2 regions of the Sphingomonas sp. CFBP 13603 genome follow, and region 1 is predicted to be linked to the other one. Evidence: riboswitches for the same ligand, from Rfam matches in the RefSeq annotation. Region 1 holds a riboswitch; the other holds the start of a gene.

Region 1 (15,900 bases):
TGAACCGTCCGTCCCTTTCGATAGTCGTCCCCTGCTACAACGAGGCGGCGTGCCTCGACATCCTGCACGCGCGCATTTCCGGCGCGGCCAAGGTCGCGGTCGGCGACGATTACGAGATCGTCCTGATCAACGACGGCTCGCGTGACGACAGCTGGCCGGTGATGCAGCGCCTCGCCGCCGCCGATCCGCGGCTGGTCGCGATCAACCTCTCGCGCAACCACGGCCACCAGCTCGCGCTGACCGCCGGCCTGGACCTGTGCGCGGGCGAGCAGATCCTGATTATCGACGCCGATCTCCAGGACCCCCCCGAACTCCTGTCCGACATGCGCGCGGCGATGGCAGCGAGCCAAGCCGATGTCGTCTACGCGGTGCGCCGCCAGCGCGCGGGCGAAACGGTGTTCAAGAAAGCCACCGCCGCCGCCTTCTACCGCCTGCTGACGCGGATGACCGAAACCCCGATCCCGCTCGACACCGGCGACTTCCGCCTGATGAGCCGGCGCGCGCTGGATGCGTTCCTGTCGCTCCCCGAACAGGCGCGCTTCATCCGCGGGATGGTCGCCTGGATCGGCTTCAAGCAGGTGCCCTTCCCCTACGATCGCGCCGAGCGGCTCGCGGGCGAGACGAACTACCCGCTGGCGAAGATGATCCGCCTCGCGTTCGATGCCGTCACCGGCTTCTCGACCGCGCCGCTGCGGTTCGCCAGTCACGCCGGGCTCGCACTGACCGGCGTATCGCTGCTGCTGTTCGTCTATATCGCGATTGGTTGGCTATCGGGGAGCGCGGTGCAGGGCTGGACCTCGACGATGCTCGTCACCGTGTTCCTCGGCGCGGTGCAGATGTTCGTGCTGGGGATGATCGGCGAGTATCTCGGGCGGCTGTATGTCGAGTCCAAGCGCCGGCCGCTGTACATCGTCGCGGATGTCGCCGGCCCGATTCAGGGGAAGGCGACGCTCGGGTTTCGTGCGGAGCCGGTCGACGTGGTGCGGTTGCCTGAAGCGTCCCTTCCCATCCGCACCGACTGACGAACACCGCGTACCCCGATTCTGGCACCACCCCAATCCTCGAACCACCCCGGCGGAGGCCGGGGCCCAATTGGAAAGGTCGCAGTAACGAAGCGCGGGCTTCAGTGGCGACGTCTCCCAATTGGACCCCGGCCTCCGCCGGGGTGGTGGTTGGAGGGGCCCTGCCTCCTCCCTCCCGTTCGTGCTGAGCGAAGTCGAAGCACTTGCGCGCGGGGCATGTCCTTCGACTTCGCTCAGGAAGAACGGGTCACGGGCGGCGGTAACGATCCGGCGCAAGGATGTGCGGTAAGTTTACCGCGGCACCGCCAACGTCACGATCGAAACCCCCGGCGTCATCGGCACGCGCCCGACCAGATGCCGCTCCAGCCGGAAGATCTTCTCAAACAGCGCATTCACCAGCTTCGGCGGCGGTGAATCGTCGCTGTCGTCGCGTCCGGTCATCCGCCCGGCGATCCGTGCCGCCGCCGCCAGCGGGAACAGCAGCGAATTGAAATAGCCGAGCTTCTCCGGCTTCAACCCGGCGGTCTCGATCGCCGCCTGCAACGTCGCCTTCGAATAGCGCCGATGGTGATGGTTCACCACATCGTGTGCGCTCCACAGCCAGGCATGCGCCGGCACTGCGATCAAAATCTTGCCGCCCGGTGCCAGGCAATCGGCCATCGCCTTCAGCGCCGCGACGTCGTCCTCGATATGCTCGACCACGTCGAGAACGGCGATCAGGTCGTAATACTTCCGCGGCACGCCCGGCAGTTCGGGCAAAGGCGCGGCGCCGACCGGCTTCCCCAGCCGCTCGCTCGCGATCTCTCGCGCGGCGGGGTCGATCTCGATCGCGTCGATCTCGCCGAACTCGGCCAGCATCGGCAGGTTGTGCCCGGTGCCGCAGCCGATCTCGAGGATCTTCGCATCCTTCGGCAATGCGCCGTAGCGGGTCAGGTAATCGGCCAGGATGTCGCGGCGGGCGCGGTACCACCAGTGGGTGGAATCGTGGGCGGCCATCCGGTCGTAGACGATGCGGTCCATCAGTAAGTCGCCCAATTCATTGGAAGCATCAGTTGAAAACCCAGAAACGGTTGAGCACGAACGTCACGATCGCGGCAAGAAAGACGGCGGGGACCAGCGGGATCCACGGGTGCAGATGCAGCAACGCCGTGCCGATCCACGTGATGACGGCGTTGAGACTCAACCCCGCGGCCTGGACGATCACGAACTTGAAATGCCGCCCTGCCCCCGGTTCCTTCGCGTGCCCCTTGAAGCTCCAGCGGCTGTGCAGGAAGAACCCGACCACCACCGCGACCGCAAACGCGAACGGTACCGCGGCCACCGCCTGGCGTGGCGGGAAGACATACGCCGTCAGCGGCAGGTACACGAGCGAATATACTACGCTGGAAATACCGCCGGCGATGCCGAAGCGCACGAGCTGGCCGAGCACGCCGCTCGCCCGCATCTGCTCCACCTGTCGCCAAATCGCCTGCATGCCCGCCTTGTTCTTTACCCTCCGGCGATCGCGCCGGTGCCTTGTTCTTTACGGGCACCGCGATAGAGCGGCCGCGAAGACAAGCCCGCGCATCTAGAGCGCGTGCGGGCTGGAGGAAAGCGTTTTGGATCAGGCACCCCCCCCCGAGCAGTCGACGCCGCGGAACACGCTGCTCGACGAACTCGATCGGCATTGGATCAAGCTGACGCTGCTCGCCTGGGTGGCGGTGGCGGCGTGGTCGATGTTCGATCGCTGGGGCCAGATCCGCTGGCTGTCGCTCGGCGATACCGACGACAACATGCGGCTGATGCAGGTCCGCGCGCTGCTCGACGGGCAGGGCTGGTACGATCTGCGCAACTACCGGATGAACCCGCCGGTCGGTTTCGATATCCACTGGAGCCGGATCGTCGACCTGCCGATCGCCGGGCTGATCCTGTTCTTCCGCCTGTTCACCAGCAACAGCTGGGCGGAGCGGCTCGCCTGCGGGATCGCACCGTTGCTGCCGCTGTCGATCGCGATGCTCGGCATCGGCGCGACCGTGCGGCGGTTGATCAGCCCCTATGCGTGGCCGCTGGCAATCGTGTTCCTCGTCGGCGCGGTCGGCACGATGCTGATGTTCATGCCCGAGCGGATCGATCATCACGGCTGGCAGCTGGCGATGCTGAGCCTCACGGTCGCGGGGCTCTGCGATCCGAACGGCCGCCGTGGTGGCGCGATGGTCGGCATCGCGAGCGCGGTGTCGCTGTCGATCGGGCTCGAACTGCTGCCCTATGCGGCGATGGCGGGGGCGATCATCGCGCTGCGCTGGGTGTGGGACCGGTCGGAAGCCGAGCGCCTGTCGATCTATGCGTTGACGCTCGGCGGCGGCAGCACGCTCGGGTTCGCGCTGTTCGCGTCGAACGCCAACCAGGCGATGCGGTGCGATGCGCTGACGCCCGTGTGGCTGAGCGTGATGATCGCGGCGGGGATGCTGCTGTTCCTGCTCGCGCGGTTCGGGCCTTCGTCGCGCGGGATGCGGCTGGCGCTGGCGGTCGCGGCCGGGGCGGCGATCGTCGTCGGGTTCGCGCTCGTCTTCCCGCAATGCCTTGGCCGGCCCGAGGGGATTTCGCCCGAGCTGCAACGCAACTGGCTGGACAATGTCCGCGAGGCCAAGCCGATCTACAAGCACAGCTTCCGGGTCGGCTTCTCGCTGGCGACGCTACCGATCATCGGCCTGATCGGCGCGATCCTCGCGGCGTGGCGCGCGCGTCGCGACACCCGCGCGGTCGGTTGGGCGGCGGTCGCGCTGTTCACCGCGTTCGCCTGCGCGATGCTGTTGTGGCAGGTCCGTGCAGGCCCCGCCGCGCAGCTGCTGGCCGTTCCCGGCGCGACCGCGCTGGGCTGGCTGATCCTGCCACGACTGCTCGGCAACCGATCGATTGCCGTCCGCGTGCTGGGGACGGTGAGCGCGTTCCTGATCGTCTCCGGGTTGTTCGCCGGGATGGTGATCCGATACCTGCCGATCGACCGGCCGAAGCCCTATGAGAAGCGCGTCAATTCGGCGACCGGCAATTGCCTGCGCACGACCGTGCTGCTCGCTCTTAACAAATACCCCGCGCAGACCGTGTTCACCTTCGTCGACATGGGCCCCCGGCTGATCACGATCACGCATCACGACGCGATCGCGGGGCCGTACCACCGCAACGGCGATGCGATCCTCGACGTCCAGCACGCGTTCGGCGGCACCGCGGACCAGGCGCATGCGATCATCAAGCGCCACGGCGCGACGATGCTGCTGCTGTGCCCGAACGCGGCGGAATCGACCAACTACAAGGCGCGCAGCCCGAAGGGGTTCTATGCCGAGCTGGCGAAGAACGAGGTGCCGGCATGGCTGACGCCGCTACCGCTGCCCGCAAAGTCGCCGCTGCGACTGTTCAAGGTGGATTGAACCTCCGTCATCCCGGGTCGAGCCCGGGATGACGGACGGGCTTCAGCGCAGCACCACCGACAAGCCGTCGAGCACGAACTGCACCGCCAGCGCGGCCAGCAGCACGCCGAGCAGCCGCGTGATCACCGCCTCGATCTTCGCACCCAGGATCCGCATGATCGGCCCCGCCGCGAGCAGCGCGACCAGCGTCAGCAGCAGGATCGTGACCATCGCGGCCAGCACGACCGCCGAGCGCTCGATCCCGCTGTTGCGGCTCATCAACAGCATCACCGACGCGATCGAGCCCGGCCCCGCGATCATCGGCATCGCCATCGGGAAGATCGAGACGTCCTCGACTTCGGGATCGCTCGCGACCTTCGCCGCACGGTCCTCGCGGCGTTCGGTGCGCTTTTCGAACACCATTTCGAGCGCGATCAGGAACAGCATGATGCCGCCGGCGATGCGGAAGCTCGCCAGGCTGATCCCGAGGCCTTTCAGCAACGCCTCGCCGAACAGCGCGAACACGAACAGGATCGCCGCGGCGACTCCGACCGCACGCATCGCCATCGCGCGCTTCTGCAACGTCGATGCGCCCGCCGACAGCCCGGCATAGATCGGCGCGCAGCCCGGCGGATCGATCACCACGAAGAAGGTGATCAGCGACGAGATATAGAGTTCGATCACAGGCCCGTCCGATCCAGCGCAGCCTCATCGATCGCGACGCCTTCGCGGCGCCCCGCCGAGACCAGCGTGTTGCGCAGCAGGCAGGCGATCGTCATCGGCCCGACGCCCCCCGGCACCGGCGTGATCGCGCCCGCGACTTCGACCGCGCTCGCAAAATCGACGTCGCCGACGAGGCCGGCATCGGTCCGGTTGATACCGACGTCGATCACGGTCGCGCCGGGCTTCAGCCAGTCGCCCTCGATCATCTCGGGGATACCCACCGCCGCCACGACGATATCGGCGCGCCGGATATGCGCGGGGACATCCTTGGTACGGCTATGCACGACGGTCACGGTGCAGCTCTCGCGGAGCAGCAGTTGCGCCATCGGCTTGCCGACGATGTTCGAGCGCCCCACGACCACCGCCTCGAGCCCACTCAGGCTCGGCAGCACGCTCTTCAACAGCATCACGCAGCCAAGCGGCGTGCACGGCACGAACCCGGCCAAACCGGTCGCGAGTCGTCCCGCATTGATCGGATGGAAGCCATCGACGTCCTTGTCGGGATCGATCGCGGCAATGACCGCCTGCTCGTCGATATGCCTGGGCAACGGCAACTGGACGAGGATCCCGTCGATCGTCGGATCGGCGTTCAGCGTCGCGACCAGCGCGAGCAGGTCTTCGACCGGCACGTCGGCGGGCAGCCGGTGCTCGATGCTCTCCATCCCCGCCTCGCGCGTCGCCTTGCCCTTCGACCGGACATAGACGTTGGAGGCGGGATCCTCGCCGACCAGCACCACGGCAAGGCCGGGCGCACGGCCCGCCTCGGCGCGAAAGGCGGTGACGCCGTCTGCGATACGGGCCCGGAGGCCGGCGGCGAAGGCCTTGCCGTCGATGATGGTCGCGCTCATGCCCGCGGCCATAGAGCGCGGACGCGATTTCCGCCAGCACAGCGACGTCGCTCGCGACTCGACGATGATCGACCGCCTACACCCCCATCGACATCCCCGACAGGTACGCTGCCGGTCCTAGCGCTGGGCCGGCCCTAGCGCTGGGCAGTGACGATCGCCTTCTGCGTGGACGCGAGCGGCACGGGGTCACCGCCACGATCGTAGAACGCCATCATCAGAACCCCTGCTGCGAGGATCACGCCGGTGATCGCGTAGATCAGGGGCTTACGGTCCCTGGTATGATCCCTGGGCGCAACATCGATGCGGTTTGCCATTCATCACTCTCCGAAGTCCGGCAGGTCGTCCTGCTCTGATGTGGAGGCTAACAGCTTTCATCGCACTGCATAGGGGCTATCGCGATCCGACCGTCACCCACGGATCCGTCGACGATACGCCACCGTTGGACGGGTAGCGTCTGGCCGCCGCGCCTGCTTTTCCGTTAGCATCGCCGCATGATCTTGATCGCAATCGCGTTGGCGCAGGCTTCGGCACCGTTCGGTGGCGAATTTCCTGTGGAAGCTCTCGATATCTGCGCGGCCAACCGTGCGTTGAGCGGCAAGGAGCTGGACAAGGCGCTGCGCGACGCCGCCAGGCAACGCGGATGGACCGATGTCGAGACGGCCATGCTGATCCAGGGATGCGCCTCCTATGCTGAAGGCATGGAGGAGGGGCGCAAGAGCGTCGAGGCACGGATCAAGGCCGAACAACGCCAGAAGCAGATGGCCCGGCAGCAGCAGCTGAACCAGCAGCAATGACATAGCCGCGACCTGCGGCTCCCCGTTCTCCGATGATGCGTTCTCGCACCCCGCGTTCTCCCAACACGCGACGGCAAGACGTCAGCCCTTCCACTCCTCCAGCGCATCGTCGTAGCGCTGCTTCTCGTCTTCTACCGCCGCCCGCGCCTTTTCCACGGCCTTGTCCCGCGATCGCTCCAGCTCGCGGCGTTCGCGCGCCAACGCCGCCTCGCGCTCGGTGATCTTCCGCAACGTGCGGCGAAACTCGGATTCGCATGCCTCGAATGCTTCCTCAGCGGCCTCCAGCGCACGACGGCTCGGTTTGGGCTTGGGTTTGGGCTTGGGTTTGGGTTTGGGTTTAGGAGCCGCCACTGGAGTTGGCGTTGGAGCCACCTTCGCCCGCGAGCGCCGCGGTCCACCCTCATCCTCGTCAGGCGCATCGACCTTGCGCGACGTCGCCGGAGCACGCGCCGGCAGTGCCGCGATCTGTTCGGCGGTCGTGCCGCGCGATCGCTTGATCACCACGCCAGGCGACGCCAGCGGTTCGGCTGACAGATCCGGATCGGTCACCAGTTCGGCGATCCCGCGCGCGAACAGGTCGTGGTCGCTGCCCCACGCCGCCAGCGCCGCCTTCTGGCTCGGCGCCGCGACATAGGCGTCGTGGAAGCCCGCCGCCGTCCGATATACCTTCAGCTTGCCCGCGCGTGCCATGCATCATGGCTAGCGTGGCCATTTCCGTGGCGCCACCCCATTACGTCGCACGGCAAACCCCCCTATACGCGCCTCATGTGGCTTGCGATCCTAATGTCCGCGCTGGCGATGACCGCGATCGTCGGCGTCCGCTATCTCATCGTCTCGGGCGCGTTCGCCGCCGCGACGCGCGCGCGGCATCCCGGCCTGTACCGCGGGCTCGACAGCCAGATGCGGCGAGAGATCGGCTGGAGCATCGCCTCGGCCGCGATCTACGGCGTGCCCGCGGGCATCCTCGCCTGGGGCTGGCAGAATCGCGGCTGGACCAAGGTCTATGCCGACGTCCACGCCTACCCGCTCTGGTACCTGCCGGTCTCGGTGGTGCTCTATCTCTTCGCGCACGATACCTGGTTTTACTGGACGCATCGCTGGATGCATTGGCCGCGGCCGTTCAAGCTCGCGCACGCGGTCCATCACGCCAGCCGCCCGCCGACGGCTTGGGCGGCGATGGCGTTCCACCCGATCGAGGCGATCACCGGCGCTGTGATAATTCCGCTACTGGTGCTCCTGATTCCGATCCATGTCGGCGCACTCGGTTTGGTCCTGACCATCATGACGGTTATGGGAGTGACCAATCACATGGGATGGGAGATATTCCCCAGGTTCATGTGGCGGGGAGCATTGGGGGGATGGCTGATAACGGCCAGCCACCATCAGCGACATCATGAACAATACGGATGCAATTATGGGCTATATTTCCGAGTCTGGGACCGGCTCTGCGGCACCGACCGAGGCCTTGGCGATTTCGCCAAATCGCATGCCAAGGCGCGCGCGAAAGCCGCGGCTGGTGGCGGCGGCCGCGATCGCGTGGGCGATGCTGGCAGCGACGGCGCCGGTCACGCGGCTTGACGTAGAGGTCGACAATCTCCGCTCGGCTAAGGGCATGATCCGGATCTGCCTGACCGCCGATCCCGACAATTTCCCCGCCTGCGTCGACGATGCCAACGCGCTGACGCGTTCGATCCCGGCCAGCGTCCACACCACCAGCTTCCCCGGCCTGCCGCAGCGCGGCTATGCGCTCGCGATCATCCACGACGAGAACAGCAACGCGAAGCTCGATACGATCGCGGGCATCCCGCGCGAGGGCTATGGCTTCTCGCGCAATGCCGCGGTGCGGTTCGGTCCGCCGCGCTTTTCCGCCGCCCGGTTCATGCTGGCGGGTGATGCCGAATTGCAACAGGTGAAAATGCGTTACATCTTCTGACCGATCGTGACGGACCGAAAACGGTTTTACCGCGTTTGGCCGTGGAACCTTTTTGTCCGGAGCATTTCCTTGCGCGCATTCACTCTCTTCACGTCTGCCGCAACCGCGGCGCTTGCCATCGCCACGCCGGCTTTTGCCCAGACCGATCCCAACCCGTCGCCGACGATCACCGACCCTCGCGACAACAACCGTATCACCATTGCGCTCGGTGCGGTGTCGATGCCCGATTACGAGGGTGCGGACAGCAATTCCTTCACTCCCGCCGGCGCCATCGTCGGCTCGGTGCGCGGGCATGACTTCTTCCTCCGCGGCACGCAGCTCTACTTCAACCTGATCCCGAACACGGGCGAAGTCGGCATCAACTACGAAGTCGGTGTCATCGGTGGCGTCCGTCGCGATCGCACCGGCGACATCGACAACCGCCAGGTCCGCGCACTCGGCAAGATCGATACCGCGTACGAGCTCGGCGGCTATGTCGGCATCGGCAAGACCGGCGTCATCACCAGCGACTACGACACGATCACCGCGCGCGTCGCGTACGTCCACGACGTGTCGGGCACCTACGACAGCTACGTCATCACCCCGCAGGTAAACTACACCACGCCGCTGTCGGTCCGTACGCTCGTCTCGCTCGGCGTGTCGGCGGATTATGCCGGCAAGGGCTTCGGTCGCACCTATGCGGCCGTGACGCCGATCGGCTCGCTGAACAGCGGCCTGCGCACCTACGACGTCAACGACAGCGGCTTCCGTCGCGCGAACGCCTCGCTGTTCGTCGTGCAGAGCCTGTCGGGCGATCTTCGCCACGGCTTCGGCGTCGGTGCCGGCGTGCTCTACGGTCGCATGCTCGGCAAGTACAAGAATACCCCGATCGTCGCCGATGTCGGCGATGCGGACCAGTGGCTCTATGCCCTTGGATTGACCTACACTTTCTGATCTGAATTATTTTTTCTGCAGGTCTTGAAACCCTGCATCCAAAAGCCGTCTGCAGTCGTTACTCGACGCGGACGGCTTTTTTTATGTCCGTAACAGAGCGGGTTACGAATGAGTTCCGGTAAACGGGACCGGTCGGAGACTGGAATGTTGCGCCATCGCCGCAGACGATTTCGACGTCCGAAACAACAAGGGGAGGACCCTGAATATGACCGAGAGCGTGCACCTGATCGAAGCCCTCGATGCCCGCGTGGAGCGGCGCAACGACCGACGTGATTTCTTCAAGAACGCGCTGGGCGCAGCCGCCATCACCGCCGCCGGTGCGACCGCGCTGTCGATGTCCAGCGCCGCCGCCGCGCAGTCGGTCAGCGAAGCCGACATCCTGAACTTCGCGCTCAACCTCGAATATCTCGAGGCGCAGTTCTACTCCTACGCCGCCTACGGCACCGGCCTCGACAACGCGCTGCTCACCGGCACCGGCCAGCAGGGCGCGGTTCGTGGTGGCCGTCGCGTCAACTTCACCGATCCGATCGTCGCACAATATGCGCGTGAGATCGCCCAGGACGAGATCGCGCACGTTCGCTTCCTGCGCACCGCGCTCGGCACCTCCGCCGTCTCGCAGCCGGTGATCGACGTCAGCGTCTCGCCGACCAGCGCCTTCTCGGTCGCCGCACAGGCTGCAGGGCTTGTCCCCGCCGGCACCGCGTTCGATCCCTATGCCACCGACGAGGCATTCCTGCTCGGCGCGTTCATCTTCGAAGACGTCGGCGTGACCGCGTACAAGGGCGCAGCGCGCTTCCTCAGCACGCCTGCGACGCTCGAGGCCGCTGCCGGCCTGCTCGCGGTCGAGGCGTATCACGCCGCGATCGTCCGCACGACGCTGTACGGCAAGGGTATCGACACCCCGTCGCTGCGCACGTCCGCCGATGCCATTTCGCGTGCGCGCGACAGCCTCGACGGCGGTGGTGCCAACACGACGATCTTCGGTGCGAACGATATCGATCAGGGCATCTCGTCGTACCAGGCAACGCCGATCAACCTCTCGGCTACGCAGGCGGCCGTCACCGTGTCGAACATCGTCCCGCTCGACGCGGACGGTGTCGCCTACAGCCGCTCGGCCAGCCAGGTGCTCAACATCGTGTACCTCAACGGCGGCGCCGCATCGGCAGGCGGTTTCTACCCGTCGGGCATGAACGGCAACATCAGGACGAGCGTGGCGGCAGGCTGATCCGCCAGCCCTACCCACAGCCCGACCTTACGCCTTCATCGATATTCAGGGGATTCACCCAATGACCGATATCAATACCAAGCTGGAAGTATTCGACGCGATCGCCAGCCGTCGCAACGAACGTCGTAGCTTCCTCCGCTTCGCCGGCGGTTCCGCGCTCGCCATCGGTGGCGCCTCGCTGCTGTCGGCATGCGGCAGCGACGACGAGGATCTGGCCCCGACGCCGACCCCCGGCCCGACGCCGACCCCGGCGCTGAACGACGCCGACGTGCTCAACTTCGCGCTCAACCTCGAATATCTCGAAGCGCAGTTCTACGCGTTCGCGGCATTCGGCGTCGGCCTCAATGCCAGCCTGCTGACCGGTACCGGTACGCAGGGCGCGGTCACCGGCGGCGCGCAGGTGCCGTTCCAGGATGCCGTGGTGCGTGAATATGCCCGCGAGATCGCGATCGACGAAGTCGCACACGTCGCGTTCCTGCGTCGCGCGCTCGGCAACGCCGCCGTCGCGCAGCCCGCGATCAACATCTCGGGCGGTACCGCAGCAGCCCCAGGCGCCTTCACCGCGGCGGCGCGTGCGGCCGGCGTCATCCCGGCAACCGGCGTGTTCAATCCCTATGCGGACGACAACAGCTTCCTGCTCGGTGCGTTCATCTTCGAGGACGTCGGCGTCTCGGCCTACAAGGGCGCAGCACCGCTGATCTCGAACCCGACCTATCTCGAGGCGGCAGCGGGCATCCTCGCGGCAGAGGCCTACCATGCCGGTCTCGTCCGCACGGTCCTCTACCGCAAGGGTCTCGACGTCCGGAACCCGACCCCGGCGCTGATCACCGGTGCGAACCAGATCAGCAACGCCCGCGACAGCCTCGATGGCGCAAGCGACATCGATCAGGGCATCACCGGTACCGATGCGACGGTCTCGAACATCGTGCCGACCGATGCCAACGGCCTCGCCTACAGCCGCTCGACCGGCCAGGTGCTCAACATCGTCTATCTCAACAGCGCAGCCGTCGCGATGGGCGGGTTCTTCCCGGCCGGCGTCAACGGCAACATCCGGACCAGCGCCGCGCGCGCATGAGGCCCATCGCCGATTGAACATGAAACCTTGGCCGCGGCGAATACAGGGATCGCCGCGGCCCTTGTTTGGGGAATGACCATGACCAACTTCACGAAGCTCACCATGCTCGCCGGCCTCGCCGCTGCGGGCATTTTTGCCGTTCCCGCCGCCGCGCAGGACATGACCACCGACGAAGACCGTAATCCGTTCTCGGGCGTCTATATCGGTGCGGCCGGCGGCTACGACGTCCAGCCCAACGACATCGGCTCGTCGATCCTGTTCGACCGCAACGGCGACGGCAATTTCAACGACAGCGTCAACACGATCCGCGGCGCCAACGCATTCTCGCCGGGCTTCTGCAACGGTTCCGCTCGCACTGCGGTGCCCGCCTATGGCTGCCGCAACGATGACGACGGCTGGTCGTATTACGGCCGCGCAGGCTTCGACGTGCAGCGCGGTCCGTTCGTGGTCGGCATCGTCGGCGAATTCGGCAAGTCCGAGATCACCGACAGCGTCGCCGCCTTCTCGACCACGCCCGCCAGCTACACGATGGCGCGCAAGCTGAAGTGGGAAGGATCGGCCCGCCTCCGCGCCGGTCTCGCCGCCAACAAGACCTTGTTCTACGCCACCGGCGGCGCCGGCTATGCCAAGATCGACAATCTGTTCTTCACCACCAACACCGCCAACGCGTTCGCAGCCACCGGCTCGGACAAGCGCTGGGGCTATGTCGGCGGCGGCGGCATCGAGCAGAAGCTGACCAAGAACATCTCGATCGGGATGGAATACACCTATCACCAGTACAAGGACGACGACGCCCGCGTCCTGGTCACCGCCGGCACCGCGCTCGCCGGCAGCCCGGTCCTCCTGGCGAACAACCCGTTCGTCCTCGCCCCCAACACCGCGGGCACCACCTTCCGCCGCAGCGACGAGAACTTCCGCTGGCACAGCCTCCGCGGCACGGTGAACTTCCGGTTCTAAGGCGAAGGGCGGCCTGCACCACCCTGGTGCAGGACTCGCCCAAGCCCGGCCAGCGCAGCAAAGCACGCCACAAGGCGTAGCTTTGCTACGACTGACGGCGCGCGGAGTAAGGAAAAGGCCGCTGCCCCAAACCGGGCAGCGGCCTTTTCTCGGTTCAGCAAGCGTGCGCTCGCCGTCAAAAAACCAACATCCACATTGCCACCACCCCGGCGAAGGCCGGGGCCCAGTTGGAAGGGCGGATATAACGAAGCACCGCCGATCGTTACCGCCGTCCCCCAACTGGACCCCGGCCTCCGCCGGGGTGGTGAACCTTCGATCGGCAGGATGCCCAGCCGAAGCCCATGCACTTTCCCCGCACACCCCAAGCCCCCAAATTCCCCATTGCACCCCACCCCAAGCCCCCTATGCTTACCCCACCCCGGGGGAGCGCTTTATCCGCGCTTGAGAGGAAGGCAGGAGCCTTCGACCCGCTGAACCTGATCCGGTTGATACCGGCGGAGGGAGGGAGCGGTCGCCACAGAACCGCAATCCTTGCTCCGAGACCCGTAGGAGCAAGCGCATGGCCATCGATACGCAATCCAAGACCGCAGACATCGGCGTTACCACCGGCCCGATCCGAGGCTCCCGGAAAATCCACGTAGCGGTCCCGACCAGCCCAGACGTCCGCGTCGCCATGCGCGAGATCGTCCTGGACCCAAGCTGCAGCGAGCCCCCCCTGCGCGTCTACGACACCAGCGGCCCCTACACGGACCCCCGCGCGCAAATCGACATCAACGCCGGCCTCCCCCAACTCCGCCGCGCCTGGATCGAAGCCAGAGGCGACGTGGAATCCTACGAAGCCCGAGAACTCCGCCCCGAAGACAACGGCCAGCTAGGCCCCGACCGTTCGGGCGGAGTCCCCCAGTTCCCCGCCACCATCAAACGCCCCCTCCGCGCGCGCGCCGGCGCCAACGTAAGCCAGATGCACTACGCCCGCCGCGGCATCATCACCCCGGAAATGGAATACGTCGCCACCCGAGAAAACCTCGGCCGCGCCATGCTGAAAGACTACAAGCGAGACGGCGAAAGCTTCGGCGCAAGCATCCCCGACTTCGTAACCCCCGAATTCGTCCGCGACGAGATCGCCCGCGGCCGCGCGATCATCCCCAACAACATCAACCACCCCGAATCCGAACCGATGGCGATCGGCCGCAACTTCCTCGTCAAGATCAACGCCAACATCGGCAACTCCGCGGTCGCCAGCAACGTCGCCGCCGAAGTCGACAAGCTCGTCTGGTCGATCCGCTGGGGCGCCGACACGGTGATGGACCTCAGCACCGGCCGCAACATCCACGACACCCGCGAATGGATCCTGCGCAACTCGCCCGTCCCGATCGGCACCGTCCCCATCTACCAGGCGCTCGAAAAGGTCGGCGGCGTCGCCGAGGATCTCACCTGGGAGATCTTCCGCGACACGCTCATCGAGCAGGCCGAACAGGGCGTCGATTACTTCACGATCCACGCCGGCGTGCGCCTCGCCTACATCCCGATGACCGCGAAACGCGTCACCGGCATCGTCTCGCGCGGCGGCTCGATCATGGCGAAATGGTGCCTCAGCCACCACAAGGAAAGCTTCCTCTACGAGCGCTTCGACGAGATCACCGAGATCATGAAGGCGTACGACATCGCCTACAGCCTCGGCGACGGCCTGCGCCCCGGCAGCATCGCCGACGCCAACGACGAAGCGCAGTTCAGCGAACTCTACACGCTAGGCGAACTCACCCACCGCGCGTGGAAGAGCGACGTCCAGGTCATGATCGAAGGCCCCGGCCACGTGCCGATGCACAAGATCAAGGAGAACATGGACAAGCAACTCGAAGTCTGCGGCGAAGCACCCTTCTACACGCTAGGGCCACTCACCACCGACATAGCCCCCGGCTACGACCACATCACCAGCGGCATCGGCGCCGCGATGATCGGCTGGTACGGCACCGCGATGCTCTGCTACGTCACGCCGAAGGAGCATCTAGGCCTCCCCGACCGCGACGACGTGAAAGTCGGCGTCGTAACCTACAAACTAGCCGCCCACGCCGCCGACCTGGCGAAGGGCCACCCCGCCGCCCAGATGCGCGACGACGCGCTCAGCCGCGCAAGGTTCGAATTCCGCTGGAGAGACCAGTTCAACCTCTCCCTCGACCCCGACACCGCCGAACAATACCACGACCAGACGCTCCCAGCCGAAGGCGCCAAGACCGCCCATTTCTGCAGCATGTGCGGCCCAAAATTCTGCTCGATGAAGATAACGCAAGAGGTGCGGGATTTTGCGGCAAAGCAGAACGCGCCGGCGGATACGTTCCTAGCCGCAGACGTCGACCAGACCGACACGGACCGAGCGATTTTCGCAAAGGGCAGCCATGCCGATGCGGAAAGAGGCATGGCCGACATGAGCGAAAAATTCCGTGAAAAAGGAAGCGAGATCTACCTGCCAGCGGAGTAAGCAAATGGACCGGTAATCAAAAGTCGATTATCGGTCCATCTTGCCTCAGGGACATTCAGGTAAGCTTAGTAAGTTATTCGGTTGCTCACCGTCATTCTGCGTTTTGAGGTATTTGTTACCACTCGCCGAAACCGCTACGATGACCCATACGCTCGATCCACCTACGCTGACGTAAAATTGCCAACTTCCCCCTTCAATTGCCGCAATTGCCTCAGTTTGCGTCATTTTCCAGCGCGAAGGAGTAGCGCCCCCGACATTCGTGATTCGATCGTGTGCACTGCTGCGATCAGTTTTATTAATGCATTGAATTTGCGCGTTATTGGCCAAAATAATATCCCTCGCCTGATGATTTATCGATTGAAACCTAGTGCAATATCTTGTTTTCTTAGGTCGCTGACAATTGAGACTGGCGAGTATTATTCCGGCTGAGAAAATTTAGTACCGTTCGTTTTTACTATTGCTACGAGATAGAGAAATAATCTGCGCTATGCCGACTGTGTAAAGAAAAAAACTAGGAGTAATAAGAGCTTATGG
Region 2 (15,900 bases), on a different contig from region 1:
TCGTGGCGCCTGAGCAAGGCGCGACTCTGGTCGATCTCCGCAACGCCTTCGTCCTGCCGGGGCTGGTCGACATGCACGTGCATCTCTGGGGTATCGGCGGCGATCCGATGCGCGCCCGTCTGGAGGCGCTGAACCGCGACCGGTTCGACGACGAGATGACCGCCGTCGCCAACGCGCGCACGACGCTGAACGCCGGTTTCACGTCGGTCCGCGATCTCGGCGGCGATCCGCGCGGCAGTCGTGCGCTCCGCGATGCGATCGATGCGGGGACGGTCGAGGGACCCAGCATCACCAACGCGGGCGAGATGATCTCGGTGACCGGCGGGCATGGCGACGGCGGCAACGGGCTGGCCGAGGAATTCGCCGACATGGTGCATGCCAAGGAAGTGAACCTGTGCGACGGTCCCGACGACTGCCGCCGCGCGGTGCGCGCGCAGGTCGCGCTCGGCGCCCGCGTCATCAAGTTCGCGGCGACCGGCGGCGTGCTCTCGAACGTCAGCGGCGGGCTCGGCCGCGCGATGACGCCCGAGGAGATGCGCGCGATCATCGACACGGCGCATACGCTCGGTCGCAAGGTCGCCGCGCATAGCCATGCGACCGAAGGCACGCGTGCGGCGCTGGAGGCCGGTGTCGATTCGATCGAGCACGGGACGTTCCTCGACGCGGACACGATCAAGCTGTTCAAGACCAGGGGCGCCTATCTGGTGCCGACCGAGATCGCGCCCGTCGCGGCGCTCGCGCAGGCGCGGGGCGGCGCGCTGCCCCCCGCGACGATCGTCAAGGCCGAAGCCGCCGCGGCCGCGATGGCCGACAGCCACCGTCGCGCCTATGCCGCCGGCGTGAAGGTCGCGTTCGGAACCGATACCGGCGTGTCGAAGCACGGCGACAACGCGACCGAGTTCGCGCTGATGGTGAAGAACGGCCTCACCCCGACGCAGGCGATCGCCGCCGCCACCGTCGGCGCCGCCGACCTGCTCGGTCGCGACGACATCGGTACGCTGGCGCCCGGCAAGACGGCGGACATCATCGCGGTGACGGGCTCTCCGCTGCAGGACGTCACGCGGCTCGAACACGTCGATTTCGTCATGCACCGCGGCAAGATCGCCAAGACGTCGTCCGGCGGCGTCTGACGGCCGGGATCGACCGCGCGGCGCCCGGGGTTCAGTGACGCTGACCCCGGCCCGTCGCGGCCCAGTAGAGTCCGCCCAGCAAATGCTGGAGATAGCGCTCGTCGCGGTACGCCTCCGCATCGTGGCCGAGCAGCGTGACGAACACCCGTCCCTTCTCATACCGATGATACCAGGCTTCGGGGTGGTCCTTCCCCATCGGCTTCGCCACCTGACCCGGCCAGATCCTGGTCGGATCATAGCTCGTCTCGTCCACCGTCAGCACCGTATCGATGGGCACCGCGAACGGATTGCTGGTGACGTAGAACTCGTCGCTCCAGATCCAGCGATCGGGCACGCCGAACGTCGCCGGAAAGCCCTTGTCGACCACGGTGACGACGCCGGTCTGCAGCATCGGATGATTGACGAAACTGCGACCCACCAGTTTCTCGTACCACGGCCAGTCGGTCTTCGGGATGATCGCGGCGCGGTGCACGACGATCGCGTTGCCGCCATCCCGCATATACGCCTCGAAATGCCGACGCTGCGTCTCGCTCAGCTGTTCCGCCGGGGTATTGAGGAACATCACCGCCGCGTAGTGGCTGAGGTCGCCGTCGAACACCGCAGGGTCGCTGGCCCACTCGACGTGGAACGCATGCAGCTTTGCGAGGTGCTCGATACTGTCGCGCGCAACCGGAATATATTCATAGTGGTATTTGCTGGGGGTCGCGATCACCAGGACCTTGAACCGATCCTCGGCGAAGCCGACCGACGGGATCATCAAAAGGACGATCGCGAGAAGCGCTCGAAAAGCCGCGGTCATCATGTCCCTTTCGCGTCGCCAAAGCGCCTTATAGCGATCGAAGCCCCGCCGATGATACCGCAGCGCGTGTCAATCCGCCGGCGTGGCGAACCAGATGACGTGTCGCGGCCCCTTGCCGTTGCTGCGTGCACGGACGACGACCTCCTCGGTGCGGAAGCCGGACGAGGCCAGACGACGGACGAAGACCGGGTCGGGTGCCGCGGACCAGATCGCCAGGACGCCGCCGGGGGCGAGCGCCCGCTTCGCCGCAGCCAGTCCGCGTACCGAATAGAGCCGGTTGTTGTCGGTCCGCGTCAGCCCGTCGGGGCCGTTGTCGACGTCTAGCAGGATCGCGTCGTACGCCGACGACGCCCCTGCGATGACGGCGCCGACATCGCCCTGCACCAATGTCACCCGCGGATCGTCGAGACAGCCCGCCATCAGCGTCGCCATCGGCCCGCGCGCCCAGTCGATGATCTCCGGTACCAGTTCGACCACCGTTATCCGTGCGTTCTGGTCGAGCGCCGCCAGTGCCGCGCGCAGCGTGAAGCCCATGCCGTACCCACCGATCAGCAGATGCGGTCCCTGCTGGCGCGGGCGCCTTCCCAGCCGTTCGCAGGTCATGACCGCGAGCGCCTCTTCCGAGCCCGTCATCCGCGTGCTCATCAGCTCGGCACGATCGAGCAGGATCATGAAGTCGCCGCCGCGGCTGTACAGGTGCAGTTCCTCACCGCCGCCCGGCACGATCGCGGTGGCCAGCAATTCCCGTGGTGTCATGCTGCGCTCGCGTCCCTGGCTACCGAGGGCTGCATCAATGCGGCCGCCGCCCGGCAGTCCGCGCGGCATTGGCCTTCTCTTCGGTCGCGAGCTTGCGCCAGCGCGCGAACCGGTCCGGCGCAAGCGTGCCCGCCTTGATCCCCGCCTGGACCGCACAGCCCGGCTCTACGGTGTGCGAACAATCCGAAAACTTGCACGCCTGCGCCGCCAGTTCGAAATCGTCGAACACCTCGGCGATCCCGGTCGACGCGTCCGATAGTTGCAGTTCGCGCATGCCGGGCAGGTCGAGCAGCCAGCCGCCCTCCTCCAGCCGGTGCATCTCGCGCACGGTGGTCGTATGCCGTCCCGTCGAATCACCCTTGCGGATCGCCTGGGTGAGGATGCTCTCCGACCCGCGCAACGTGTTGACGAGCGTCGACTTTCCGACGCCGGACGAGCCGAGGAACGCCACCGTCTTGCCCTTGCCGCACCAAGCCGCGAGGTGTGCGATGCTGGCCGGATCGCGACCGTCGATCGCCTCGACTTGCAATCCCGCCTCGATGCCGTGCACCGCCGCCACGAACGTGTCAGGGCTGTCGGTCAGGTCGATCTTGGTCAGGACGACGACCGGGTTCACGCCGACCTCGCGCGCGAGAACGAGGTACCGCTCGATCCGCGCGACGCTGAAATCCTGGTTGCACGACGCGACGAGGAACACCGTGTCGACATTGGCGGCGATCATCTGGTCCTTGCGCGGATCGGCCGGCGATCGCCGCTTGAACAGGTTCATCCGGTGGAGGACGCGCACCGGCTCCAGCGTCCGATTGTCGATCAGCAGCCAGTCGCCGACGGTCGGATGATCGTCCGTCGGCAAGGCACCGGCTATGTACGGCGAGACGAAACGCTGGCCCCCTTCGCCGGCGACCGCGATCTGGCCGCGGTGGACGGACATCACGCGAACGGGGTGGCATTGCGCCGTTTCGTCGTCCGAAACCTGGACACTGAAATGATCGTTCCAGCCAAGATCGAGCAGTGTCTCGGTCGGAGCTGTCATCGGGTTGCGGCGTCCACTATCATGCCGGTTCGGCTGACATCATCCGCGCCGATACGCAAGCGACCAGGTCGACGCCAAACCGTCGCTACGCGGCTCGCCAACGCCGATATCCCATGACCGCCAGCGCGATCATCACCGCATAGAGGCCTGCCGTCAGCATGAGGCCCTTGACGATGAACATCCCGACATAGAGCACGTCGACCACGATCCAGAGCAGCCAGCTCGCAGCGTGGCGCCGCGCCGTCCAATATTGCGCGACCAAACTGAAACTGCTCAACCCCGCGTCCATCCACGGCAGCGCCGCGTTCGTGTAACGGCTCATGAACCAACCGATCGCGAGCGCCCCGACCGCACCGGCCGCCAGCCCGGCGGAGGCTTGTGCGCGATGCAACGGCCTCACGACGATGTCGCCGGTATCCGCCTTGCCACGCGCCCACGCGATCCAGCCATAGACGATCGCGATCCCGAACAGCGCCTGCAGGACCATGTCCGCATACAGGCGAACGTCGAGGAAGAGCTTGAAATACAGCGCGCAGGCGACGAAATTGACCGGCCAGCACAGCATGCGCCGCGTCGCGGTCAGCCAGATGCCCGCGAAGCTGACGACGACGGCGATGATTTCGAACCCCGTCATCGGACCGGACCCTCGCCGCCGATTCGCTTCAGGAAATCCTGACCGGCTGCCGACAGGAACCAGTCGGCATGACCGACCAGATAGTCGTCCCATGCCAGCGTTGCGGAATCCGGGTCGCCGACGATGCCGGCGAAGTAGTCGATCTCCGACAGCGCGAATTCGAGATGGACCAGCGGCAACAGGCGCACGATCGTCGCGATGTCGGCGCGGCTCAAAGGCCGGATCGTCGCATAGCCCGAAAGGATCGCGATCGCGGCCTCCGGGTCTGCGATCGCCGCGTCGTTCCCCTGCGCCAGCTTCAACCACTGTACCGCGGTCCGCTCGATCGCGGTGGCGATATCGTGGACGGCGCAAGTACGGTCGGCGAGACCGAAGTCGAACACCGTCCGCACGCTCCCGTTGCCCGCCCAGAGCAGGTTCGACGGATGCCAGTCGTTGTGAGTCCAGAGCGGCACCTGCGCCGCCAGCAGCGAGGGAAGCCCGTCGCCCAACGTTCCGAACAGTCTCGCAAGATCCCGCCGCCACGGCTGAGCCGCTAGGAACGCAGCGAGCGCCGGACGGGCGGCGACATAGGCTTCGGCCGCCGCGATCGGATCGGCTGCGGGCAGGATCGTAAAGCTCGCCACGAGCGGCTGCGGTCGACGCGCCGGAGCCGTGAAATCGCGTGCGGCCTCGTGCAGCGTCGCGAGGGCGACACCCGCGGCATGCGCGTGGGCGTGCGAGAAGAACGGCGTCCACGACAGGCTGTCACGGTACAGGTCCGCGCCGGGCGCCTCGCGAAAGAGTTCATAGGACCACTCACCGCGCGCAACGCCACTCCCGCCATCAGCGGTCGCCATCACTTCGGCCACGGAAACGCCCGCACCGGCGAGATGCGCGATGAATGCGTGCTCCTCGGCCAGGCCCTCGATCGAGCGGACACTCGCGTGATGACGTTTCAGCAAGAACGCGCCCTGCGTCGCGTGGACCAGCGTCGCGGCGGAGAATGGTCGCGGGGAATGCCAGTGCAGACCGGTCATCCGTCCTGCCGCCGGGAAGCGGGCGAGTAGCGCCTCGGCCTCGTCCGCGGTTATCGCGGGCCAGGTCGGCGCCTCCATCGCGGTGCCCATGCCGTGGACGAGATGCGCGGGCTGCGACGCCACCTCAGAACGCCCGCGAGATCGTCGCCATGACCGCCGCGCCGCTGCCGATGTAATAGGCGGGCGGTGCGCCGGCGATGACCGTGCCGTTACGGCCGATCGTGTCCTGCGCATTGGTGCTGACTGATTGCACACCGGCGAGGACGTGCGGATCGGTGACGTTGATCGCGTTGACGCGCAGGTCGGTGCGCTTGCCGTCGAGCCAATCGGCGAGGTGCATGCCGACTGACAGATCGAGAGTCGCATAGCCCTTGATGCGTTCGTCGTTCATGAAGCTCGCATATTGCCGGCCGATATATTTCGACGCGACGCTGCCGAAGAAACGCCCGTCGTCGTAGATCCCGCCGGCGCCGAACTGGACGGTCGGGCTGGACACCGCGTGCTTGCCCCTGGTCGGCAGGAAGTCCGCGCCGACCGGGAGGTCGTCGTCGATCCGGGCGCGCAGATATTCGCCGGAAAGATACAGGCTGACCCCGGCGATCGGGCGATAGTCGATCTCCGCATCGATGCCGTACGAGGTCTGGCCACCCGCGTTGAGCGTCGCGTTGACCTGCGCGCCGCCCTGGTCGAGCACGGTCGCGAGTTGGCGGTTGCGGAACTTGTAGTGGAAGCCGGTCACCGACGCGGAGAACTGCTCGCCGATGAAGCGATAGCCCACTTCCTGCGAGACCGAATATTCGTTTTTGAGCGCGTTGGTCCCCTGCACGACGACCGCGCCACCCGCATAGCTGTTGTAGAGCGTGAACTCGTTCGGCGTGCGGAAGTTGGTGGTGATGTTGGCGAACAGCTGCTGGCGATCGTCGATCCGGTAGTGGATCGCGGCGCGCGGCAACGCGGCGAAGCTGTCGTTGCGCACCTTTTCCTGCGGTCCGGGAAGGTAATTGCGGCCATTGCGGAGGACGTTGACGCCCTTGAACCCCGCGTCGATTGTCAGCCGCGGCTTCAGTGCGATGCTGTCAGCGAGGAAGAAGCCCTTCGTCACGGTGACGGTGCGCTGGTTCTCGTAGGCGAGCAGGCGGCCGTCGGCGGTGCGGATGGCCTTTGAACGATAGCCCCAGCGGTCGAACGGCTGCCCAGCGGCGTCGATCGAGGTGTACGACTGCGTGACGCGGTCGGTGCCGTAGTCGAACCAGAGTCCGGCGGTGAGCGTGTGTGCGGCGGTCTTGAAGGTCAGCTTGCTGACGTTGCCGGTCCGCATCTGGTCGCCGGTATAATTGCCGAGTACCGTCGCGACGCCATCGACTGCGCCGGGCAGCGCGATCGGCTGTGCCAGTTCCTCGGTGCCGAGGAAATTGCCTTCGGTGGTCAACTGCGTGCCGTAAGGCGAGTTGCCGTAGCCGAACTGGAGATAGGTGGTGCTGTCGAGCGCCAGCCGATCGGTCAGCACGAGATGCACCGGCGCGGAGGCGTAGAGGTTGCGGAACGGCGCGCGGTACAGCCGCCAGTAGTTGGTGTTCCCTGCCGTGTAGCGCTTGTCGTAGTTGAACCCGCGACCCTGCGCTTTCCACTCGGCGAGCGTCGGGCTCGGATAGCTCGACGAGTTCGCATCATTGTACGACAGCGCTAGGCTGGCGCGGTTGCCGGCGCCCCATTCGTTGAGAATCTTCGCGTCGATATGCTGGCGGGTGTCGAAACCGGCACCCCGCCAGTTGTCCGCGCGGGTGTTCGAATAGGACAGGAACGCCTTCAGCCCGGTATTGCCGATCGTCCCGCTATCGACGCGGAAGAACCCACGCCGCGCCGCGTAGCTGCCGAGCGACAGGTCGACGAGCGCGCCGAGACGCGCCTTCGGATCGTCCAGCGACAGCGACAAAAGCCCGCCCGCGCCGCCGAGCGTCGGTGAATCGATATCGACCGAGCCCTGCGCCAGCGTGATACGCTTGAGGTTCTCCGGGTCGGCGAACTGCGACGGATAGGCGTAATAATAGCCGATGTCGTTCTGCGGCGCGCCTTCCATCAGCACGCCGATCTCGTCCTGGCCGAGACCGCGCAACGTCAGACTGGAACTCGTCGACAGGCCGTACGGGTCGCTTGATGCGACGTTCGCGCCCGGCAGTAGCGTCACCAGCTGGAACGCGTTGAGCGTCGGCGCCTGCTTGACGATGAAGTCGGCGGAGATCGCACTTTGCGCGCGCGGCACCTTCTGGTCGAGCAGCAGACCGGCTGGGTCCTGCTTACCGACCACCCGGATCTCCGCGGGTTCGACCGGATCGGACGCTTGCGCCACGGCCGACGATGCGGCGAGGGTCGCAGACAGGGACAGTGCGACCCGCCCCAGAAGTCTGCGCTCGCGCCCAGCGGAAATCACACTCAAACCAGCACTGAAAAACGTCACGTCCACTCCAATCGGAGGGACGACGGGCCAGCCGCAGACCCTCCCTACGCCGGTATAAGCCGGATCAGGTTCAGCGGGTCATGGGCTGCTGCCCACCTCTCAGCCGCGCATGAGCGGCCCCCCGGGGATACGCGTCGCTTAGGCGGTCCGGGGGTGCGTGGAAAGCGCTATCGCGTGCGGTTCACGGGGCGGCGGCGAACACGGCCTTTGGGATATGCGTGATCCGGCACGCGAGGTCCGCCTCGCCGCTGGCAACGACGTAGAAGTCGCCGGCGTCGGCGATGCCCGTCGTGAAGACCACGTTGTCGAGGTACATGCTGTCCTTCAGCGGCTCGGTGAGCGCGGGGTTCGGTTCCAGCAATGCGGTGTGCTCGGTCGCGACGGTAATCGACGGGTCATCCTTGTCGAGGATCGACCAGTACGTCCGGTAGATGCCGACTACGCCAGATGGCTCGACACCGTGCCACAGCGTCAGCCAGCCGCGATCGGTCAGGATCGGGGGCGCGCCGCCGCCCATTCGCGCGGTCGAAACGGTGGCGGAATGCGGGCGGATGCCGGGCTTGTCGTGCGGCTTCCAATGGAGCGCATCGGGCGAGCGCGACAGGTTGATCGATGGTCCGCTGCGCCATTCGCTGCCCGGTGGGTAGGCGAAATACAGATCGCCGAGCGGCCGCGTCTGCGCCCAATACTGCCCGGCGATCAGTCCTTCGAAGATCAACATGTCCTTGTTCTGGTGATCGAGCACGATCCCTTCGAGCTGCCAGTCGAGCGCGTCGGCGGACGAATACAAGGTCGTCGAATGCCGCTCCGGGCTGACCGAACACGTGGTCATCAGATACCGATCCCCAACCTTCGAGATCCGCGCATCCTCCACACCGTAGCATTGGTACGACGTCCGCGGCGCGATCGCCCTGTCGTAATGCACTGCCACGACCGATCGCCCCTCGGCATCCAGTTCGACCGGCAGCAACCAAGACAACGACGTCAACGCCATCACCTTCCACCCGCCCCCAGGGATCAGGAACTTCCGCGGATCCTTCGTATCGACCATCGCCAGCGGCCAAGCGTCGAGCACGTACGCGCCATCTTCCCAGCGGATCGCATGGACGTTGCCATCCCTGATCGGCTTTTTCAGCGCTTCGGCGACCCGCACCATCAGCATCAGATTGCCGTTCGCCAGCCGCGTCATCCCCGGATTGAACGCGCCGAGCACATAAGTTTCGGCGCCGACCTTCCCCGCCAGCGGCGAGCGCGACAGGTCGATGTCGGCAGGGGTGAAGACGAGCTGGTCGAACATGCTATTCTCCTTGGTACGTATTCCATCTGTGCCCCCCGTTGAAAGCGGGGGTCCAGGGCCACGAACGCTGTCCTATGGTACCCTGAGCTCCCGCTTTCGCGGGAGAACTAGAAAGGGAGATTACTCCCCCTCGAGCGCCCGCGGGACGATGACGATCTGCTGGATCACGGTCCGCGTCGGCTGGGTGAGGAGGAACTCGACCCCCGCCGCGATATCTTCGCCGCGCAACATCTGTTCGGCCTCGATCATCTGGCGCTGCTTGTCGTCGGGTACGTCTGGGTATTGCATGTCGGACCCGACCTTGCCCGGCTCGACCAGCGACACGCGGATACCCTTGGGTCCCAGTTCGCGCCGAAGCGCTTCCGAGAAGCCCGCGATCCCCGACTTGATACCGGCATACACGGTCGAGCTCGGCCCGAGGATGTGCGCGCTCAGCGAGCCGATGATGACCATGTCACCGATCGGCGTCATCCGGTGCGCGGCGTGATGCGCACTGAGCAGATAGGCGGTGAAGTCCACCGCGATCGCGTAGCGCAGCGCGTCCTCGCTCATCTGCGTAAGGCCGCCCGCCGCGACCGCCGCGTTGATGACGGTGATGTCGAAGCCACCAAGATACGCTTCCCCGGCATCGAAGAACGCGCGGACCTTGTCGGGATCGGCGAGTTCGGTGACCATCCCGTCGCCCTCGCCGACTTCGCGGATGTGCGTCAGCGCATCGGCCAAATACCGTTCGTCGCGCCCGCAGACATAGACCTTGGCGCCGTTCGCCGCGAGCATCACTGCGATCGCACGGCCGATCCCGGTCGTGCCCCCGGTGATGATCGCGCGGCGACCTTTAAGAGGACGGGCATCGGTATGCAGGTCGGCGCGTTCGGTCATCAAATTTCCCGGCAGATCAGTGAAGTCCGCGCCTGACGCACGGTTCCCGCCGTCTCTAAGCGCGGATCGCCGCCCCCTCAAGCGCACGCACCAGCAACCGGTCGATCGGGTCCTGCAGCATCGTCTCGCTCAATGTCGGCGCGTGGCCGACACCCGGCACCGTCACCAGTTCCGCCTGATCGAGCGATGCCGCCATCCGCTCCGCCGTCGCCGCCGACAGCAGGTCCGATCGCCCCCCGCGCACGATCAGCGTCGGCACATCGCGCAGGGAGCCGAGCGCCTGCCACATGTCCGGCCCCGCCTCGTTTCCCGGCACGCGGAATGGCTCGGCGATCTTCAGATCGTAATCGAGCACGATCCGCCCCGAACTGTTGAGCCGGTACAGCCGCTTGGCCATCGCCAGCCAGTCCTCGATCTGCCAGTCGGGATAGACGTCCGCATTGTTTTCCGAAACGCAGCGCGCAGCGTGCATCCAGGTCGGGAAGACGCTCGCCTTGCCGACATAGCCGCGGATTCGCGACAGCCCCTGCGCGTCGATCTCTGGCCCCACGTCGTTGAGCAGCGCCGCCATCATCCGCCCGCGCGAAGGCCCCGCCATCAGCATCGTGACGATCCCACCCAGCGACGTCCCAAACGCGATATACCGGTCGATACCCTGATCGGTCAGCAATGCCTCGACGTCCTGCACGTACGTCAATGGCACATACGACATCGGGTCCTTCGCATACGCGCTCTCGCCGCGCCCACGAAAGTCCACCGCGATCAGGCGCCAGCGCCCCGCGAGCCTCGCCGCGAGCGCATCGAAATCGCGCGCATTACGCGTCAGCCCCGCCATGCAAATGATCGGCGGCTGGCCTTCCGCACCGCCCGGATAGTCCCTGGCGTGGAGTCTCAGCCCGTCGTTGGACCACCAATAGAGGTTTTCGTAAGCGGCCATGGTTGCGTCCTTCGGGTAGCGGCCACCATATCGCCGCATGCCTATCTCCCCGCAAGCCTATCGCCCCGAAGCAAAGCTCCTCGACCTCGGCGACGGCTTCTTCGATCCCGTCGCGCCTGCGGACTTCCCCGAGACGCGAACCCGCTTCCGCAACGATCGCGCCGCCGCGCAGATCGGAGTCGACACGCTCTCTGACGACGAATGGACACGCCATTTCGGCCGGTTCGAGCCGCTCCCCGGCACGCTCCCCCAGCCGTTCGCGCTCCGCTATCACGGCCACCAGTTCCGCAACTACAACCCGGATCTCGGCGACGGCCGCGGTTTCACCTTTGCGCAGATGCGGGATGGCCGAGGTCGGTTGATGGACCTCGGAACCAAGGGATCGGGCCAGACCCCGTGGAGCCGTGCAGGCGATGGTCGCCTCACCCTCAAGGGCGGGATGCGCGAAATCCTCGCGACCGAGATGCTGGAAGCGCTCAACGTGCCGACTTCGCGGACACTGTCGCTGATCGAGACCGGGGAGGAACTCCAGCGCGGTGACGAACCCAGCCCGACTCGCTCCGCGGTGCTGGTCCGCCTCAACCACAGCCATGTCCGCATCGGCAGCTTCCAGCGCCTCGCCTACAACCGCGACGAAGCGGCGTTACGCAAGCTCGTCGGCTACACGCTGCGCAACCTCTACGACGAGGACAGCGAGGATCCGGTCCGCCTGCTCGACCTCGTCGTCGGCCGCACCGCGCGCCTCGCCGCGCGCTACATGGCGGCGGGTTTCGTCCACGGCGTGCTCAATTCGGACAACATCAACGTCACCGGCGAGAGCTTCGACTATGGCCCGTGGCGGTTCGCCCCGACCTGGGACCCCGCCTTCACCGCCGCCTATTTCGACCACCAGGGACTGTACGCGTTCGGCCGCCAGCCCGAGGCGATCCACTGGGACATGATGCAACTCGCCGTCGCGCTTCGCCAGATCGCCGAGAGCGACCCGCTGGTCGCGGCGCTCGACCAGTTTGGCCCGCGCTACCAACCCGAAGTCACGCAGGCGATCCTCTGGCGCCTCGGCGTCCGCCCGCGCGATCCCGACACCGACCGCGACCTCGTCCAGGCCACCGAACGCGCACTTCGCACCTCGGGCGTCGGCATCGACCGCTTCTTTTTCGACGTGTTCGGGGGCGACTTGCCCGAAACCTATACCGACCCCTGGACCGAGGTCCGCGCCGCGCTCGCGTCGTACGAACCCCGCAAGGACCGGTCGCACGCCTATTGGTCGGGTGAACCGTGCAGCATGCTGATCGACGAAGTGGAGGCGATCTGGGCCCCGATCGCCGAGCACGACGACTGGGCGCTGTTGACCGCGAAAGTCGCCGCGATCCGCAACATGGGAGACGCGCTCGCCGAATAATTGGAATCATCCCTGATTTGAGGCAAGAGCAGCGCCATGTCCGACGAGATCATCTCCCACGAACCCGCCACCGGCGCGGTCCTCTGGCGCCATCCGGTCGGCGACGTCGACGCGGAGGTCGCCTGCGCGCGCGCCGGCTGGTCGAGCTGGGCGTCGAAGCCGCTCGCCTTCCGGATCGAGACGATGCGGCGCTTCGCCAACATCGTCCGGCAGCGCAACGATGCCTTCACCGATCTGATCGCGCGCGAAACCGGCAAGCCGATCTGGGAAGCGCGCGGCGAGGTCGAGACGGTCATCGCCAAGGTCGACATCTCGGTCAGCGCCTACGCCGATCGCACCGCGCAACGCCGCCTCGAAGCGACGATGGGCTCGCGCATCGCCGTCCGCCACAAGCCGCACGGCGTGCTCGCGGTGCTCGGGCCGTATAACTTCCCCGCGCATCTGCCCAACGGCCACATCGTCCCGGCGCTGATCGCCGGCAACGCGGTCGTCTTCAAGCCGTCGGAAAAGACCCCGGCCGTCGGCGCGTTCCTGGTCGAGTGCTTTCGCGCCGCCGGGGTGCCGCCCGAATGCATCCGTCTCGTCATCGGTGGCCCGAACGAAGGCAAGGCGCTCGCCGCGCATCCCGATATCGACGGACTGCTGTTCACCGGCTCGGCGCGCACCGGCCTGGCGCTCAACCGCGCGTTCGCCGACAAGCCCGAGAAGATCCTCGCGCTCGAGATGGGCGGCAACAACCCGATCGTCGTGTGGGACACGCCCGACCTGCACACCGCGGCGATCCTGATTATCCAGTCGGCATTCACCACCGCCGGGCAGCGCTGCACCGCGGCGCGTCGGCTGATCGTCGATAGCAAGCTCTACGACCCGCTGATCGCCACGCTCGACAAGATGGTCGGGCGGATCATCGTTGGCGAACCGCACGCCAACCCCGCCCCGTTCATGGGCCCCGTGATCGACAACGAAGCCGCCGAGCAACTGACCGAGAGCTTCCTCGAACTACTCACGCGCGGCGGCCGCCCGATCCGCCATCTCGAACGCCCCGTCGCGGATCTCCCGTTCCTCAAGCCCGCGTTGATCGACGTCACCGACATCGCCGATCGGCCCGATATCGAGCTGTTCGGGCCGATCCTCCAGGTCGTCCGCGTCGATGATTTCGACGCTGCGATCGCCGAGGCGAACAACACGCGCTACGGCCTGTCCGCCTCGTTGATCAGCCAGACCCCCGCGCTGTACGACCGGTTCTGGGCGAACATCCGCGCCGGCATCGTCAACTGGAACAAGCCGACCAATGGTGCCTCGAGCGGCGCGCCGTTCGGCGGCATCGGCTGGTCGGGCAATCACCGCCCCAGCGCCTATTACGCGGCGGATTACTGCGCTTACCCAGTCGTCAGCAGCGAATCCGAAAGCGCCCGCGCGTCGATCGGGATCGGCCTAGCCGACGGCTGATTACTTTCGATCCTCCCCCGCCAGGGGGAGGTGGCGCGAAGCAACGGAGGGGGAGGACACGGAGCAGAGGTTATCGCCGCCCTTCCCCTCCGTCTGGCAAGCGCCATCCACCTCCCCCTAGCGGGGGAGGATCGGTCGGTTCGACGACCAACATGCCCCGCCACGAAAGCAATCCTACCTCCCGCCAAAGCATCATTCGGTTGCAGCGCAGCGCCCATCCGCCCATCTCCGGTCGCATGGCAAGCCTCCTAGACCCCACCGCCCGCGGGCGCGTCATCCTCGTCGGGGCGGGCCCTGGCGATCCCGGCCTACTTACCGTCCGCGCGGTCGAAGCGCTGAAGACCGCCGACGTCGTCGTGCATGACGGTCTGATCGACCCACGCGTGCTCGATATCGCGCCACCCTCCGCCCAGCGCATCTCGGTCGCCAAGCAGCGCGCGCGTCACACGCTGCCGCAGGAGGCGATCAACGCGCTGATCATCGCGCACGTGAAGACCGGCGCGATCGTCATCCGGCTCAAGGGTGGCGACCCGTTCGTGTTCGGTCGCGGCGGCGAGGAGGTCGAGGCGGTTCGCGCTGCGGGTCTCCCCGTCGAAGTGATTCCTGGCGTCTCGGCTGCACTCGGTTGTGCCGCCGAAGCGATGCTGCCGCTGACGCACCGCGATCATTCGAGCGCAGTCAGCTTCGTCGCGGGCCAGTGCAAGGGTTTGACTGAGCAGGACTGGTCAGGGCTCGCCGGCCAGGGCCGCACGCTCGTGATCTACATGGGCATCGCTACGGCGACCGAGATCGCAGACAAGCTGATGGCCGACGGCGTTGCGCCCGATATGCCCGTCGCCGTGCTGGAGCGCGGCACGTTGCAGGGCAGCCGTGCGATCCGGACGCTACTCGCCGATCTCGGCGCCATGGTGGCGCGGGAAGCGGTGAAGAGCCCCGCGATCATCGTCGTCGGCGAAGTCGTCGAACTGTCGGACGCCGAAGACAAACTCGCCCGCTGGGCCCGCGTAGCAGAGGACGCCGCCGCATGAAGCTGTTGACCGGAAACGACCTTCCCACCGGCGACGTCGTCTGGTGGACCGGCAATGGCTGGTCGCGCCACATCGAGGACGCGGCCGACGTCGGCGTCGCGGGCGAAGCCATCCTCCAGGCGGAGGAAGGCGCACGCCGCGTCAACGTGCCCTATCTCATAGAGGCGACGCAGACCGACGACGGCCCCCGCCCCGCCCACATAAAGGACCGCATCCGCGCTTTGGGCCCGACGATGCGGCCCGACCTGACTCTCAAACCCGCCGACCCCAACGCCGGCAGCTGGGTAATCTGACATGTATAAATACGACGAGTACGACCAGGCGATCGTCGACCAGCGCGTCGATGAATTTCGCGACCAAGTCCGCCGCCGCCTCTCGGGCGAGCTCACCGAGGACCAGTTCAAGCCGCTCCGGCTGATGAACGGGCTGTACCTCCAGCTGCACGCCTACATGCTGCGCGTCGCGGTGCCGTACGGGACGCTCGACGGGCGCCAGATGCGGATGCTTGGGCACATCGCGCGGAAGTACGATCGCGGCTACGGCCACTTCACCACGCGGCAGAACATCCAGTTCAACTGGATCCAGCTCGACCAGACCCCGGACATCCTTCAGGAGCTCGCGACGGTCGAGATGCATGCCATCCAGACCAGCGGCAACTGCATCCGCAACATCAGCTCCGACCAGTTCGCCGGCGCCGCCGCAGACGAGGTCGCCGACCCGCGCCCCTGGGCCGAGCTGATCCGCCAATGGTCGACGTTCCACCCGGAATTCACGTTCCTGCCGCGCAAATTCAAGATCTGCGTGATCGCGGCGGACGAGGATCGCGCGGCGATGCGCCTCCACGATATTGGCATCGGTCTTCACGTCCGCGACGGCGAACTCGGCGCGAAGATCTACGTCGGTGGCGGCATGGGTCGCACGCCGATGATCAGCCACGAGATCCGCGACTTCGTGCCCGCCGACGACCTGATGAGCTATCTCGAGGCGTGCCTGCGCGTCTACAATCGCTACGGCCGGCGCGACAACATCTACAAGGCGCGGATCAAGATCCTGCTCCACGAGATCGGCCCCGACGAATATCGCCG

Evidence for each region. Region 1 has a riboswitch for thiamine pyrophosphate ahead of thiC (phosphomethylpyrimidine synthase ThiC). Riboswitches for the same ligand answer to the same signal wherever they lie in the genome.
Region 2: linked by a shared signal. The riboswitch ahead of IFR23_RS12300 (TonB-dependent receptor) and the one ahead of thiC (phosphomethylpyrimidine synthase ThiC) in region 1 are both predicted to bind thiamine pyrophosphate.

The regions. Positions count from the first base shown of each region.
Region 1 covers NZ_JADBIA010000011.1:142,563-158,462, reverse strand. The annotation lists gene IFR23_RS16315 (glycosyltransferase family 2 protein) at 1-1,022, shown strand, start outside; gene IFR23_RS16310 (class I SAM-dependent methyltransferase) at 1,314-2,042, opposite strand; gene IFR23_RS16305 (GtrA family protein) at 2,071-2,496, opposite strand; gene IFR23_RS16300 (AcrB/AcrD/AcrF family protein) at 2,621-4,423, shown strand; gene IFR23_RS16295 (MarC family protein) at 4,466-5,086, opposite strand; gene folD (bifunctional methylenetetrahydrofolate dehydrogenase/methenyltetrahydrofolate cyclohydrolase FolD) at 5,083-5,973, opposite strand; gene IFR23_RS16285 (hypothetical protein) at 6,108-6,287, opposite strand; gene IFR23_RS16280 (hypothetical protein) at 6,465-6,767, shown strand; gene IFR23_RS16275 (hypothetical protein) at 6,849-7,457, opposite strand; gene IFR23_RS16270 (sterol desaturase family protein) at 7,533-8,345, shown strand; gene IFR23_RS16265 (DUF2141 domain-containing protein) at 8,311-8,700, shown strand; gene IFR23_RS16260 (MipA/OmpV family protein) at 8,770-9,633, shown strand; gene IFR23_RS16255 (ferritin-like domain-containing protein) at 9,839-10,858, shown strand; gene IFR23_RS16250 (ferritin-like domain-containing protein) at 10,920-11,933, shown strand; gene IFR23_RS16245 (outer membrane protein) at 12,012-12,890, shown strand; TPP riboswitch at 13,300-13,410, shown strand; gene thiC (phosphomethylpyrimidine synthase ThiC) at 13,450-15,366, shown strand; gene IFR23_RS16235 (DUF3892 domain-containing protein) at 15,412-15,693, opposite strand.
Region 2 covers NZ_JADBIA010000007.1:65,273-81,172, forward strand. The annotation lists gene IFR23_RS12270 (metal-dependent hydrolase family protein) at 1-1,130, shown strand, start outside; gene IFR23_RS12275 (ThuA domain-containing protein) at 1,162-1,929, opposite strand; gene IFR23_RS12280 (spermidine synthase) at 1,999-2,685, opposite strand; gene rsgA (ribosome small subunit-dependent GTPase A) at 2,720-3,718, opposite strand; gene pnuC (nicotinamide riboside transporter PnuC) at 3,804-4,352, opposite strand; gene IFR23_RS12295 (phosphotransferase) at 4,349-5,494, opposite strand; gene IFR23_RS12300 (TonB-dependent receptor) at 5,496-7,718, opposite strand; TPP riboswitch at 7,851-7,960, opposite strand; gene IFR23_RS12305 (glycoside hydrolase family 130 protein) at 8,008-9,123, opposite strand; gene IFR23_RS12310 (SDR family oxidoreductase) at 9,244-10,002, opposite strand; gene IFR23_RS12315 (alpha/beta fold hydrolase) at 10,058-10,939, opposite strand; gene IFR23_RS12320 (protein adenylyltransferase SelO) at 10,977-12,338, shown strand; gene astD (succinylglutamate-semialdehyde dehydrogenase) at 12,375-13,787, shown strand; gene cobA (uroporphyrinogen-III C-methyltransferase) at 14,024-14,815, shown strand; gene IFR23_RS12335 (DUF2849 domain-containing protein) at 14,812-15,108, shown strand; gene IFR23_RS12340 (nitrite/sulfite reductase) at 15,110-15,900, shown strand, end outside.